3 regions of the Pseudoalteromonas sp. PPB1 genome follow, and region 1 is predicted to be linked to each of the others. Evidence: predicted binding sites of a transcription regulator. Region 1 holds the regulator's gene; each other region holds the start of a gene.
The links. Region 1 encodes MetJ, which represses methionine synthesis genes. Its sites were predicted from a motif close to TAGACGTCTAGACGTCTA; they were not measured.
Positions count from the first base shown of each region.

Region 1 (5,127 bases):
CAGTTAGCGAATTTTTATCTCACTCTCACTTTCAACTTCTTCGTAGGAAAAAATCGCGTCATGTCAGACTTTCGTGAACAAGCTTTACATTATCATGCCCACCCCGTTCCAGGAAAAATCAGCGTAGAGTTGACCAAGCCTGCAGAAACCGTCAAAGACTTAGCCCTGGCATACAGCCCGGGTGTTGCAGAGCCGGTTCGTGAAATTGCAGCCGACCCCAGCAACGCTTACCGTTACACAGGTAAAGGCAACATGGTGGCTGTGATCAGTAATGGTACTGCTATCCTGGGTCTAGGTAACCTGGGTCCTCTGGCGTCCAAACCAGTGATGGAAGGTAAAGCTCTGCTGTTTAAGCGCTTTGCTGGCCTGGATTCAATTGATATTGAAGTTAAGCACCGTACCACTGAAGACTTTATCAATACAGTTGCAAATATTGCCGATACTTTTGGCGGTATTAATCTGGAAGACATCAAAGCTCCTGAGTGTTTTGAGATTGAGCGTGCGCTGATCGAGCGATGTGATGTGCCGGTATTCCATGATGACCAGCATGGCACCGCGATTGTCACCGCTGCGGGTATGTTGAACGCGCTGGAGATTCAGGGCAAAAATATTCATGACGCGATTATCGTTTGTTTGGGGGCTGGTGCAGCTGCCATCGCGTGTATGGAGCTTTTGATTAAGTGTGGTGCACAACGTGAACACATTTATATGCTTGACCGTAAGGGGGTTATTCACACTCGCCGTGATGATCTCAACGAATACAAAAAGTTGTTTGCCAATAACACGGATAAGCGCACGTTACAGGACGTGATCGAAGATGCAGACGTGTTTGTGGGTGTATCTGGTCCGGACCTGTTGTCACCGGAAGATCTGAAATTAATGGCTGATAAGCCTGTGGTGTTTGCCTGTTCCAACCCGGATCCTGAGATCAGCCCGGAAGTGGCACATGGCGCGCGTGATGATCTGATCATGGCAACGGGTCGCTCTGATTACCCTAATCAGGTGAACAATGTACTGTGTTTCCCGTTTATCTTCCGAGGTGCGCTGGACGTGCGTGCAACGGCCATTAATGATGAAATGAAGATAGCCGCGGTTGAAGCAATTCGTAGCATTGCCAAAGAGCCGGTGCCTGCTGAAGTACTCAAAGCGGCGGATGTGGACAGCCTGGAGTTTGGTGAACATTACATCATTCCTAAGCCGATGGACCCGCGCTTGCTACCACGTATCGCCAGAGCTGTTGCCGAGGCCGCGGTAGAATCGGGTGTCGCACAAATTGAGATGCCAGAAAACTACATGGCCTAAGTCAGTTTGAGCAAAAAAAAAGCCTCACAAAGTGAGGCTTTTTTTATTGCTGTTTTTCACTGTCGCTGCACAGATTATTCTTCATTAATCTCTGGGATCTCCAGACCCATTTCCGTCATGATCTGACGGACTTCCGCCGGGATTTTTTCCGGATTGTCTTTGCGCAGGTCTTCGTCACCAGGGAGTGGCTGGCCGGTAAAGGCATGCAGAAATGCCTCACACAGTAACTCACTGTTCGTCGCGTGGCGCAGGTTGTTGACCTGGCGACGGGTGCGCTCATCGGTTAGCACTTTCAGTACGTTGAGCGGGATAGAAACAGTAATCTTTTTTACCTGTTCTGATTTCTTACCGTGTTCTGCATAAGGGTGAATATATTCACCGTTCCATTTAGCCATAGTGATGTACTTGCCTCAGTGTTGTAGATGCAATGCGAATAAGACTGTGTACTGTGTATGGATCCAACCGTGACACGTAGGCTCTCTGTTGGCAATGTTGCACGTCATTTGCCATAGTTTAAGCTCAAATACTCAGTCTTATTAGCATAGAGTTCGCGTTGAGTGGCGAAATTTTATCGGTTTAAAAAAGATAGTCAAATACTAGTTATTTAGCCATTTAGCGGTATAAATGTTTTGACTTCTAACTTTTGTTCATCTAACCTTTTAGACGTCTAAACATCTAATTCATCCAGGTGACCTATGAGCCAAAGCAACAAGTCAACCATAGCGGTACGTACAGGCATAGATGCCGATAAGCATCATGGTGCGGTGGTGCCGCCGCTTTATCTGTCGACCACCTATTCTTTCGCGGATTTTGATAAGAAGCGTGATTACGATTACGGTCGCAGTGGTAACCCTAATCGCGATATTCTTGCGCAAACACTGGCGGAACTGGAAGGTGGCGCTAAGGGGATCATTACCGCAACGGGTATGGCCGCGGTTCACCTGGTGACTCAGTTACTGAATGCTGATGATACCTTAGTGATCCCACACGACTGTTATGGGGGCAGCTATCGCTTGTTTACCTCTCTGGAAAAGCGCGGTTTGCTGAAGGTCAAAGTACTGGATCTGACGCGCAGCGACAGCTTGCAGGAAATTCTGGCCATTAAACCTAAGCTGGTCTGGATTGAAACACCGAGCAACCCCATTTTGCGCTTGACGGATATTCAGGCTGTTGTGGATGTCGCGGCACAGTGTGGTGCGCTGGTCGCTGCTGACAATACTTTCTTGTCGCCGGCACTGCAAAACCCCATCGCATTTGGCGTCGACATTGTGGTCCATTCCACCACTAAGTATATCAATGGCCACTCGGATGTTGTGGGTGGGGCTGTTATCGCTAAAACCGAGGAGCTGGGTGATGAACTGGCCTGGTGGGCCAATAATATCGGTATCACGGGCGCGCCGTTTGACAGTTACCTGACTTTACGGGGTTTACGTACGCTCAATGTTCGCCTTAAACAGCATCAGGAAAATGCGCTGGCGATTGCACGTTACCTTGAGCAATCAGAATTTGTTAGTCAGGTTTATTACCCAGGGCTGGAAAGCCATCCTCAGCACGCACTGGCGAAACAGCAGCAACAAGGCTTCGGTGGCATGGTGAGCTTTGATATTAAAGGGGAGCTCGCGGATGCCGCTAAATTCCTGACCAGTGTGAAGCAATTCTCTCTGGCAGAATCTCTGGGTGGTGTTGAAAGCTTGATTTGTCACCCGGCGACTATGACACATGCGGGTATGGACCCGGCCGCACGGCTTGAGGCGGGTGTTGGTGACACACTGATCCGCATTTCGGTGGGGATTGAGGAAATCGACGATTTACTAGCAGACTTTGAGCAGGCATTTGCCGCGGTGAAGGCCGCGCAAGGCAACTCCAGTGACAATGCGAAAGCATTTAAGCTCTCGCCAGCACATACGGCATTGTGGTAGAAGAAATGACAAAAGCAGTACATAAATTCGGCGGGTCGAGCTTAAGCTCGGCTGCTCGCTATCAGGCGGTTGCCAATATCATCATTGGACAGTGCCAGAGCGGTGACTGTATCGTGGTATCGGCAGCAGGTAAAACTACCAATACCTTGGTTGCCTTGTGGCACAGTTATCAGCAGCAGGACGAACGAGCCTTTAGCGATATCTTGCTGCAAGTGGAAAACCATCAGTTGCAGCTGATTGATGAGCTATTTTCCGCAGCGCAGCAATCCTCGCTGGTCTCTGAATTACGTGATGAGTTGAGCAGTATCGGTCGCCAGGCGCAGTCGCGTCAGCTACTTGAAGCCCCGTTATTGGCGTTTGGCGAGATCTGGTCAGCACGTTTATTGGCTGCCTTGTTGAACACTTTGAATATTGCCGCTCAGGATATTGATGCACGCACTTTGTTTACTCAGCATCAGGGACAGCTGATGCACAGTCAAAATCGCAGTGCCTGTCATCAGGCACTCGATCAGGACAAAATTTATGTGGTGACTGGGTTTATTGCTGCTGATAGTGCTGGGAATACGGTGACATTAGGGCGTAATGGCAGTGATTATAGCGCTACATTATTGGCCAATTATTTAGATGCCGCGTCAGTGTCAATCTGGACTGACACGCCGGGCGTTTTTAGCACCGATCCGCGCAAAGTGGGTAATGCAATCAAGTACAGCAAAGTGTGCCGTGCTCAGGCTAATTTGCTGGCACGGCTTGGCAACCCGGTATTGCACGCAAAAACACTGTCACCACTTAAAGAAACCGCCATTAAGCTACAGGTACGCAGCAGCTTTGAGCCAGACGTGCAGGGCACTGAAGTGGTTAAGCAAGGTTACAGTAAAGAAAAGCGCTTTGTGACCACTTTTGGTGACCTGGATTTATTGCGGGTTGATACCCTGGTTTCGGGAGAAGTCGGGGCGCTTAGTCAGCTTATTCAGCATGGCATTCATCACTTCAACCAAAACGGTGAAGATTACCTATTGGTGCCTAGCGAGTTTACACATCAGGTTGTTTTACGCCTGAGTGGCCGGGTCACCATCGTCGAGTCACACCTACGTGGCTTTGCTGTGGTTGCACCTTGTCCGGACATTGCTCCGTTGGTGCGTCAGGCACAGACGGTGCTGGATGAACAGGCAGTGGTGGTGCGCTTCACTCACAGTGCGACAGACTATGCTTTATTCCTGACCGATCAGGCCATTGACAGTGATGTATTGGCTATTTTGCATGATAAACTGGTGAATAAGGGACGTGAACTGGCGGTGATCATCGCCGGTCTGGGCAACGTTGGTGAGGTCTTCCTGAGCCAGTGTCAGCAACAAATTACGCGCCTGCAAAGCCAGTTTGATCTTAAAGTGGTAGCACTGTTACGCTCACAGAAAATGGTGTTTTGCCCGAGTGGTTTAACTGTGTCGCAATGGCAGCAGCAGTGGCAAAGTGAAGCGCTGGATTACTCGCATGAAGAGTTGCTGGATCGTATCAGTGAGCTTGATTACGAACATAAGGTGGTGATTGATATCACTGCCAGTGAGACATTTAGCCAGCTGTACCCGGATTTTGCGGCCCATGATTGCCATTTGATCAGTGCAAATAAGTATGCCGGAACTGCGCAGCATGACTGGTACCAGGCATTGCGTACTCAGTTACAGGAACGTAATTTGCTGTGGCGTTATAACACCAGTGTTGGTGCGGGACTGCCAGTTAATTTTGCGCTGGCGGATCTGCAAAATAGCGGTGACAGAGTTGTGCGCATTGAAGGGGTGTTTTCGGGCACTTTATCCTGGTTGTGTAGCAGTTTTGATGGCACTCGTCCTTTCTCTGAGCTGGTTTTGGCAGCACAAGAAATGGGGTATACCGAGCCGGATCCCAGAGAAGA
Region 1 is NZ_JACEQV010000014.1:90,941-96,067, reverse strand. It holds gene IY568_RS15325 (malic enzyme-like NAD(P)-binding protein) at 61-1,302, shown strand; gene metJ (met regulon transcriptional regulator MetJ) at 1,377-1,697, opposite strand; gene metB (cystathionine gamma-synthase) at 1,998-3,221, shown strand; gene metL (bifunctional aspartate kinase/homoserine dehydrogenase II) at 3,227-5,127, shown strand, end outside.

Region 2 (5,127 bases), on a different contig from region 1:
CTCTGCGAACCGCCATTAGCAATCATGGCTGCGGTCAGTGCTGCGACGCCTTTTTTCCCTTTCGGATCAGCCGCTGCACCGGTGTAGAACAACAAGTTTACATCCACAAGCGGTGACGCATTGGTGTTGTCCAGTACAGAGAAGTGCTGCTGTTTTGGCTGGCTGAGTTGGGCAACCAGGTTATCAAGCTCAACTTCTTTATCGAATCCTGTCACTTCAGTCAGATCAGACATGGTCACTGTGGTACGACCGCTGTCGACAAAATAACGGTTGGCCACATCGCGAATATCTTCGGCGCTCACTGAATCACTGGTCGCATACAGCGTGTTGATCACTTCCGGATCGCGCTCAAAATGCATGTACTCGGCCAGCATACTGGCAATCGCCTGTGATGAGTCCAGCCCGTTCGCAAAGTTGTATTTAAGGTTAGATTTAAGTGCTGCCAGTTTGTCGCTGTCGACCAGCTCAGTGCGAGCAGTCGCATAAGTACGGTTGATGGCATCACGCACCACGGCCAGGTCACTTTCTTCATTTACCTTCACAAAGACATGCAGCAGACCCGGATCTTTGGTCTCAGCATTGTAAGTAAACATCTGACTGGCAATTTGCTTGTCGACTACCAGCTCTTGATACAGCTCGGAGTTTTCAGAGAAATACAGTTGCGAGATCAGATCCAGTGCCGCGCGATCTTTTTTCTGAGGCTCCCACGCTGTGCCTTTGTATGAGACCAATAGCCAATGGCCCGGCAAACCTTCATAGTGCTCATGCACGTATCTGGCTTGCTGCTGTTTTGGCTCAACCGGAATATCAGCAACGTAATTACCGCGCTGCCAGCCACCCCAGTGTTTTTTAACCATTTTCATGGTTTCCTGCGGATCCACGTCGCCGACAATCACAATCGAGACATATTCCGGCTTATAAAATCGCTCAAAGAAAACTTGTCCGTACGCCATTTGATCGGGCATCGCTTCAATATCTTCGAAGAAGCCCATCGTGGTGTGTTTATAGGTATGCTTATCAAAGGCCTCTTTACGCACAGCACTTAACAGCTTACGAATTGGGCTGGCGTTGTTCTTCAGGTATTCGCCCTTTACCGTTAAGGCTTCGGTGCGGAACTGAGACTCGCTGTAGCTCAGGTTCTGGAAGATATCTGCTTTAATCTCTAAAACCTTATCCAGGTGCTCTTTAGAGAAATTCAGATGGTAGTTAGTATAATCATTGGTAGTGTAAGCGCGGTTATCTACGCCTGAGTTTTTCAGAATGTCAGCGTAAACATCTTGAGGGAACTTCTCCGAGCCCTTAAACATCATATGCTCAAAAAAGTGTGCAAATCCGGTACGGCCCGGTTCAACTTCGTTGCGCGAACCAACAGATACCGGGATCTGTAACGAGACAACATCTGGATAATCAGTTTTCACCACCATGACGCGCAGGCCATTATCCAGCTCTTCCAGAACATAATCCTGCGCAAACACCTTGTTACTTGCCTGGGCCTGAACTTGGCCTGACGTCTGCTCAGTCGATTGCTGAGAGGTTACGCACCCGGTCAGTGCCAGTGACACCGCGAGGCTGGTCGCCAGTAGTTTAAATTTCATATGCTTCCCTTAAATCTGTAGTGATTATTATTTTTGGCCTCGCTCGAGTGAGGCACATCGTTCCCAATTATGCCGCAATCCCGTTTGAATTCATCTTTACGTGCTCATTTTATGTAAAAAAATATGAACTGCATTGGCCCATTCAAAGCTATCGGCAAAACAATGGCTTGCTCCAAAGTCGCAAAATCATATGAAAGAAATTCATGGGCATTGAATTTGTTTCAAGAAAAAAATCTATCTAGACGTCTAAATGGCTGCTATATTAGATCCCAGAAACTGAATTTTTGCCGGAGCCAAAATCATGGCGTTATCACTACAAGAGAAAATCTTAGACCCGAACCAAGGGGTATATTTGATTGGTACGACTCCGCCCAAATCCGGTACGGAGCAAGACAAAGTTGAACGTATTGCCACTAAGCTGCTCGACCGTCTGCACGAAATTGAATACGACGGCGTCATCATTTACGACATTCAGGACGAAAGCAGTCGCACCAATGTGCCCCGCCCTTTTCCGTTTAAAGAAACGGTTGATCCCTGTGAATACAGCCGCCTGGTCAAGTCTTTGTCAAAACTGGACGTGATCACCTATAAAAGTGTCGCACAACGTGACAGCGCTGAATTTAACCAGTGGCTCAGCACCACCAAACAAGAGTTTGGCCTGAATAATTTAGTGCTGGTTGGCTCTCCGTCTTCGCAAGGTAAAATCAATCTACCACTGCCAGAGGCGTATCAGGCGCTGGCCCAGCACGAAGAAAACTTTTTCCTCGGTGGCGTAACTATTGCGGAGCGCCATGCATCAAAACGCAATGAGCACGAGCGACTGATTGAAAAAACCACCCAGGGCTGCGAGTTCTTTATTTCTCAGGCCGTCTATGATGCACAAGCCACCATAGACTTGATCACCAGCTATGCCCGCACCTGTAAACAGCAAGGCATTGCGCCTAAGCGGCTGATCCTGACTTTCACCCCGTGCGGCGGTGAGAAAACCTTGCAATTTATGGAATGGCTGGGCATTTCAGTGCCTGAAGCAACCAAATGGCGCATGCTGGATGCAGACAACACCCTGAGTGAGTCGATCCGCATTTGTCGTGAGAATTTGGATTCAATTCTGCGTAGTTGTGCTCATCTGGATGTTCCGCTGGGACTGAACATAGAAAGCCTGACTAACCGCAAAGAAGAGATCGATGCGTCTATCAACCTCTATCGTCTGCTCAAGGCCACCATGGAGCTGACACTGGCGGAAAAGCAGATCGCTTAATAATACCAATTTCACTTAATATCTGTTCTATTTGAAGGAGCAAATAAGACGCTAACGGCGTTAAAAATTTCTCATTTAGAACAACTAAACAACGAAATTTTTGCCTAGTTATCGACCCTATTTTCTCGCCTCAAAATAGAACACTTAATTAAGCAAATTGGTATAATTTGGAACCAATAAAAAACCGAGCACACTGGCTCGGTTTTTTTATTTTCAGACATCAGGTTATTCGGACTTTTGCTCTCTGCCAAGCAATGCCATGGCCGCTTCTTTGACGTCTTTTTGTTGATACAGCACCTGATAGATTTGCTCCGTGATAGGCATTTCAATGCCAGTACGCTTTGCCAGCAAGTACACTTCTTTGGTGTTACGATACCCTTCAACCACCTGGCCAATACTCTGCATGGCCTCTTCAACGTTTTTACCCTGGCCCAGCGCCAGACCAAAACGTCGGTTACGGGATTGGTTGTCAGTACAAGTCAGGATCAAATCGCCCAGTCCCGCCATCCCCATAAAGGTTTCAGAACGTGCCCCCAGCGACAACCCTAGCCGGCAGAGCTCTGCCAGACCACGGGTGATCAAGGCTGTTCTGGCATTGGCACCAAAGCCAAAACCATCTGACATACCCGCACCAATGGCGATGACGTTTTTCACTGCGCCACCTAACTGGATACCGATAAAGTCGTCATTGCTGTACACCCGGAACGAACGACCACAATGCAGCAGCTTAGCCAGTTCACCTCTGAATGCTTCGCAACGAGATGACACTGAAATTGCGGTAGGTAAGCCGGCGGCCATTTCTTTTGCAAAGGTCGGCCCGGACAAAACCGCCAGCGGAACCTGCTCACCGAGGACGTCCAGTGCTACATCCTGCAGCAACCGGCCAGTATCTGGCTCCAGCCCTTTGGTTGCCCAGGCAACTTTGGTTCCAGGTAACAAGTGTGGCTTAATTGCCTCCAGGGTTTGCGCGAACGCATGGCTGGGCACCACCACCAGGACCAACTGACTAGCCTGGACGGCCTTAGTCAGTGAGGCTTCCAGCTGCAATGAAGCCGGAAAATCAATGTCTGGCAGATAACGGGCATTCTGACGCGAGCTGGCTAACTGCGCGATGGCAGTGCTGTCACGTCCCCAAAGAGTAACCTGGTGACCGTTGCGGGCAAAACAAATAGCAAGGGCGGTGCCATACGACCCCGCCCCTAATACGGTCACAGCTGAATGTGCTGTATTCATCACTTATGCGTCAGCAGCTTGCTCTTGCGCGGCACGTTGCTGCATGTACTGAGCAAATAGCGCGTCAAAGTTAACTGGTGCCAGGTTCAATTGTGGGAAAGTACCACGGTTAACTAGGCCAGATACCGCTTCACGTGCATATGGGAACAGGATGTTCGGGCAGAATGCGCCAAGCATGTGTGCCATTTGTAGCTCTTCCAGTTCACCGATAGAGAAAATACCCGCTTGCTGGATTTCACATAGGAATGCGGTTTCTTCGCCCAATGACGCAGTCACAGTCAGTGCCAGAACAACTTCATATACACCTTCGTCCAGCTTGGCAGAACGCGTGTCCATGTCCAGTTTTACCTCAGGTGTCCACTCTTTCTGGAAGATAGCCGGAGAGTTAGGTGTTTCGAAAGACACGTCTTTGGTATAGATGCGCTGAATGTTAAATTGTGGACCTTGTTGTTCTTCTGCAGCAGCTGCGTTGTTTTGCTCTGTCATTGTTCTTCCTAATTATTCGTCTTTATTTAATGTGGGGCAGCACCACGGGTCGTACCCGGGATGCCAAAAATTACTTCAGTAATGCGTCCAGCTTACCTTGTGCTTCGAGTGCCATCATGTCGTCACAACCACCAATGTGCTGCGCTTTGATGAAAATCTGTGGCACAGTATGACCGCCATTTGCTTTACTGATCATCTCTTCACGCAGCTCGGGTTGCGCGCCGATATCGTACTCGGTATATGTGACACCTTTACTATCCAGCAACGCCTTAGCGCGATGACAGTAAGGACAGTAATCCTTTGTATAAATAACAACTTGGCTCATATTTACTCCTATTTACCCGAGGCGGTTGGCAGGCCGGCTGTTTGCCAGGCACCAAAACCACCCGACAAAACGTATACTTGCTCAAAGCCCGCTTTGTACATATTGCTGGCAATGCCAGAGGCGGTCATGCCGGTGTTACACACCAGTATAATGGGCTTAGTTTTGAACTTTTCAAGTCCTGCGAAATCATTTTGTTTGGCTTTTTCCACATTCATGTGCTCACTGCCCGC
Region 2 is NZ_JACEQV010000025.1:23,226-28,352, forward strand. It holds gene IY568_RS19845 (M16 family metallopeptidase) at 1-1,595, opposite strand, end outside; gene IY568_RS19850 (methylenetetrahydrofolate reductase) at 1,897-2,853, shown strand; gene gpsA (NAD(P)H-dependent glycerol-3-phosphate dehydrogenase) at 3,079-4,086, opposite strand; gene secB (protein-export chaperone SecB) at 4,090-4,572, opposite strand; gene grxC (glutaredoxin 3) at 4,643-4,897, opposite strand; gene IY568_RS19870 (rhodanese-like domain-containing protein) at 4,906-5,127, opposite strand, start outside.
Region 2: the regulator MetJ is predicted to act here: its motif matches at 1,835-1,852, upstream of IY568_RS19850 (methylenetetrahydrofolate reductase).

Region 3 (5,127 bases), on a different contig from region 1:
ACTTAGCATATACAGACTCAGGAATATCAAACGCTTCGTGCTCCCAGCCAAGGAATTCACGTGCCGCTTTGATCTCGTCGTCACCCAAAGGTGCACCATGACAATCGTGGCTGCCCGACTTGTTTGGTGAGCCGTAACCAATCACTGTCTTACAGCAGATTAAGGTTGGCTTATCCGACTCAGCGCGCGCCGCTTCGATGGCAGCGGTGATCGCCTCGCTGTCATGACCATCCACATCTGCAATTACGTGCCAGCCATACGCTTCAAAACGCTTAGGTGTGTCGTCGCTGAACCAGCCTTCTACTTCACCATCAATAGAAATACCGTTGTCATCCCAAAATGCGATGAGCTTGCCCAGGCCCAGAGTGCCTGCCAAAGAACATGCTTCGTGAGAAATACCTTCCATCAAACAGCCATCGCCCAGGAAAGCATAGGTGTAGTGATTCACGATGTCATATTCATCACGGTTAAACTGTGCCGCCAGAGCCTTTTCAGCAATCGCCATACCTACCGCATTGGTAATCCCCTGGCCAAGTGGTCCAGTGGTTGTTTCGATACCTGGAGCATAACCATACTCAGGGTGACCTGGTGTTTTAGAATGCATTTGGCGGAAGTTTTTTAGTTCATCAATTGACAGATCATAACCAGACAAATGCAATAGAGAATAAATGAGCATGGAGCCATGGCCATTTGATAATACAAAGCGGTCACGATCGACCCAGTCAGGGTTATTTGGGTTGTGCTTTAAATAATCGCGCCACAATACCTCTGCGATATCGGCCATACCCATTGGGGCACCCGGGTGACCGGATTTGGCCTTTTGAACTGCGTCCATGGACAGAACGCGTATGGCATTTGCAAGTTCTTTGCGAGATGGCATGAAGTCTCCTACTTTTTTTGTCATTTGAGTGGCAAATCTGTACCTAATATACCCGTGTGGCGACGTTGTCATGTTTACCTTAATGTGTGGCAATTCAATGCATGACACGCCGAAATGCAGGTAACTCGATTAGAAAATTGGTCCCCATTCTTACCTATTAGGGTAACCACTGCAATTAAAAATCAATGAATTCTTAGCGTCACCGGGGACTTTTTTACTGCGTTTTTCGCAAAGATTTAAAATTAGACGTCTAGGCGTAAAAAAGCTATGCAGCCGTGCGCGTTTTCGATAATATATCGCTCTGATTTTTTCGCGCTATTCCTGTTGTTTGTGAAGCGCAATATTTGTGAGCATAAATACAATGGCAAAACATTTATTTACTTCTGAATCTGTTTCTGAGGGTCATCCGGATAAAATCGCCGATCAGATCTCTGATGCGGTACTAGATGCTATCCTTGAGCAAGATCCAAAAGCACGTGTTGCGTGTGAAACTTACGTAAAAACCGGCATGGTGATGGTCGGTGGTGAAATCACCACTAGCGCCTGGGTTGATATTGAAGAACTAACGCGTAAAACGGTACGCGAGATTGGCTACACTCACTCAGATATGGGTTTCGACGCCGACTCGTGTGCAATTCTGAACACCATTGGTAAACAATCACCAGACATCAACCAGGGTGTTGACCGTACTCGTCCTGAAGAACAAGGCGCGGGAGACCAGGGTCTGATGTTTGGTTATGCCTGTAACGAAACCGACGTATTAATGCCGGCACCTATCACTTACTCACACCGTCTGGTTCAACGTCAGGCGCAGGTGCGTAAAGATGGCACTCTGCCTTGGTTGCGTCCTGATGCGAAGTCACAGGTAACATTTGCCTATGAAAATGGCAAAGCAGTGGGTATTGACGCGGTTGTCCTGTCAACTCAGCACTGTGATTCAGTTTCCCAGGATGACCTGGTTGAAGCAGTGATGGAAACCATCATCAAGCCAGTTCTACCAGCTGAACTTATCACTGAAGCGACCAAGTTCTTCATCAACCCGACTGGCCGTTTCGTTATCGGTGGCCCAATGGGTGACTGTGGTCTGACTGGCCGTAAAATCATCGTAGATACATACGGTGGTATGGCACGTCACGGTGGTGGTGCATTCTCAGGTAAAGATCCATCAAAAGTTGACCGTTCAGCCGCTTACGCAGCACGTTATGTTGCTAAGAACATTGTAGCAGCAGGCCTTGCGGACAAATGTGAAATCCAGGTGTCTTACGCAATTGGTGTTGCTGAGCCAACGTCTATCAGTGTTGAAACCTTCGGCACAGGTAAACTAGAAGAAGCACGCCTGATCGAATTGATCCGCGACCACTTCGACCTGCGTCCTTATGGCTTGATCACTATGCTGGACCTTGAACGTCCAATCTATCAGCCAACTGCGGCATACGGTCACTTCGGCCGTAATGAATTCCCGTGGGAAGCAACAGATAAAGCAGAAGCACTTAAAGCCGCTGCTGGTCTATAATTGTAAACTCAGATTTACAGACAAGGCGCCTTAGGGCGCCTTTTGTTTTACGGATTGAAATAATTAATTCCCAGAAATCAGAAACTCTTCAATATCTTCTTTAATATCCACATAATCATCATCGTGAATATTTAAGACAATCATTATCTTATCTTTAAATGCATGCCAGTCGGCACAATTGCGAAAGTACTTTCCTTCAAATGCGAGATTTTCTGCCAGTTTAAGAATGGCAAAGGCCTGTTGTTCGCTCTCATCATGCTCTTCTTCCAGGTACTGCGGATCATGGTGGCGTAAGATTATCTGACACATGGATTTGGGAATATTCCAGGAGCTCGCAAGATAATAACCCACCACCGCATGATTGGTCGGATACAACTCCTCCTCATAGTGCGCCAAAGTATATTCGGGTCGCTGTATCGCGCGAGTCATGACCTCTTTGTAGTTGTCATAGCGCATCGCCATAGCCGGTATACCCGCATCATGAAACAAACCCAATAACTGCAAGTTCTCAATGGGGACATTCGCGCGTACCCGCTTGCCAATTAACATCGCTATCTGAGAAATATCAATGGCATTGTCCCAGAAGCGCTCTAACGAAATACAACAAAGACTCTGGTCGAACGCTTCTTTCAATAAGTAGCCAGTAACAATCTGTGTGATGCTATTGAGCCCCAAAAACATCACCGCCTGTTTAATGTCAGACACCGTCCTGGACATCCCATAGGCCGGAGAATTAATCACTTTTAGCACCGCGGCCGATGTTGCGACATCTTGTGAAATGATGTTCGCAACACGATTGAGCTCGGGCTCTTCACTATTGAGTTCATTCTGAATGTGTTCCAGAACTTCAGGCTTTGCAGGCAGATTAAAACCGGAGCGTAACTCCGCCAGTGTTTTTTCATCAATATTGAGCATAACAACAAACAAGTCAGGCTAGTTTGATTTTAGTGTAGACGATGATCCAGTGATGATCATTCGAACGGGCAGGTATTTGCGGGCGTAATGGCCCAAGCCTTGGCATTGTGCGCCTGTGCCTGCAGTAATGCATATAGTGCGTTAAAAGAGGCGCGAGTGTTGCGCAATGCTACTTTGTCGACAAACAACTGCGGCGCATCGCCCTGAATATCTGCCGAGATCTGGTAGTTTATTTCAACGCCATCGTCTCGTTCCGTCAAAACCCATTGCACTAAGACAGGTTGAATGCGGATCATTCCCGGTTCAGACGGATACTCGGCGACTGAGCGTATCGTTAGCACATAACTGGCGGGCGACTTTTGCAATAAGCAGGCATGCGTTACCATATCCCGCTTGCGCAGTGGCCAGGGCAAATCAAAGTGGGTCAAAACCAGCGTCTGATTTGGCGCAGGACGAGACAAAATCGTGACGGCGCTGACATGCTTAACCCACTCAGAAACACGGGTGGTATCATGTAGCAGGTTAATCACCGATTTTGCACTGACGCCAGGCCATTTTCCGGTGACACGGATCCTCAAAGGATGATCAGGCGGCTTCTGATAACTGATAGAAAATAAAGAAGAGTGATACCAGGGCTGCCAGCTTGTCTGGCTCTGCACGCTGTGACCAGCAGCCGCAAAGCAGACTAGCCACAGCAGCATGCTCAGACATGCTAAACGCGGAGTATCACCAGTAAGGTTCACTGTTTAACGAAGCCTGACGACTTTGTTCCATCGCACTAACAAGGAAATCAGCCTTTTGCTGCAGCCAGACCAAGATATCCTGCAATGCCTCATTTGGCTGACCTTCACACAATTGGCGAAGATAAAACAGCGTTTCCAACTCATAAATACCATAGACAATATCAACCCAGGGCGCTCTAAACGCCTGACGGGTTTCTTTGTCGTATAACTTACCCAGACAGTGACCGCTAAGCAGCATGTTTTCCAGCGGCTGGCGGCATTCCAGGTATTCTTTCACTGTCATGGTACGATCAGCCGGATATAGCGTCGTAATCTTGTTCCAGTCGTGGTCGTAAGCACGCTTGGCCAAGGTCTCGACCGGACTTTGCGCAGCTGTTATTGCGTTTTGATCCCAGTTTTTGCGCCAGGATTTGTCCAGCAACCAGCGAGTCAGTGCCAGGATCAATCGGTTGTATCGCGAGCAATGGAACAGATCTTCAATATCAGTCACGGTTGGCTGAACGTCTTTCATATCGGCAATGACCTGAGCCAACTCAGGTGCATTGGAGATCCGTTTGAAATAGGCATGTCGCTTTGAAGTATAGGTTTTCAGATGAATAGCATTTTCCACCCAGCCCAGTTCTGACAATAGCCACTTGAGTTCTTTGCGTAAAAATTCCGTTGACGACTTATCAACAAACTCCTCGAACAACCAAAATGCATGGCGGATCAGGCTGACGCCGTCAATGACGCGCTTCAGCGTTTTGAGACTCGGCGCATCAAGATAACACTGCTCGTGTTTCTGAACAAACTGAATACCGTGGTTTACGGTGGCGACCAGTGCTTGCTCTTGTGAGCAACCGCGAGGCAATTTAATCACGCCCAGAGTTTTATTCGCCTTGAGCGGTTTATCATCGGCGATACGATAGCCTCTTGCCGCCTTGGAGTATAATCCGAGCCTGAGCCCAATATGCTGTAACAAATGATCGGCCAGCAGAAATAAATCATCTCTGTCGCCATCAATTAACTCAATTTCAAGCTCAGAAATTGGCTCAACGACCCCCTGTGCACTGATCTCACCTTTATCCAGTACTACC
Region 3 is NZ_JACEQV010000003.1:265,180-270,306, forward strand. It holds gene tkt (transketolase) at 1-880, opposite strand, end outside; gene metK (methionine adenosyltransferase) at 1,242-2,393, shown strand; gene IY568_RS04980 (HDOD domain-containing protein) at 2,457-3,308, opposite strand; gene IY568_RS04985 (START domain-containing protein) at 3,365-4,009, opposite strand; gene IY568_RS04990 (CYTH and CHAD domain-containing protein) at 4,035-5,127, opposite strand, start outside.
Region 3: the regulator MetJ is predicted to act here: its motif matches at 1,124-1,141, upstream of metK (methionine adenosyltransferase).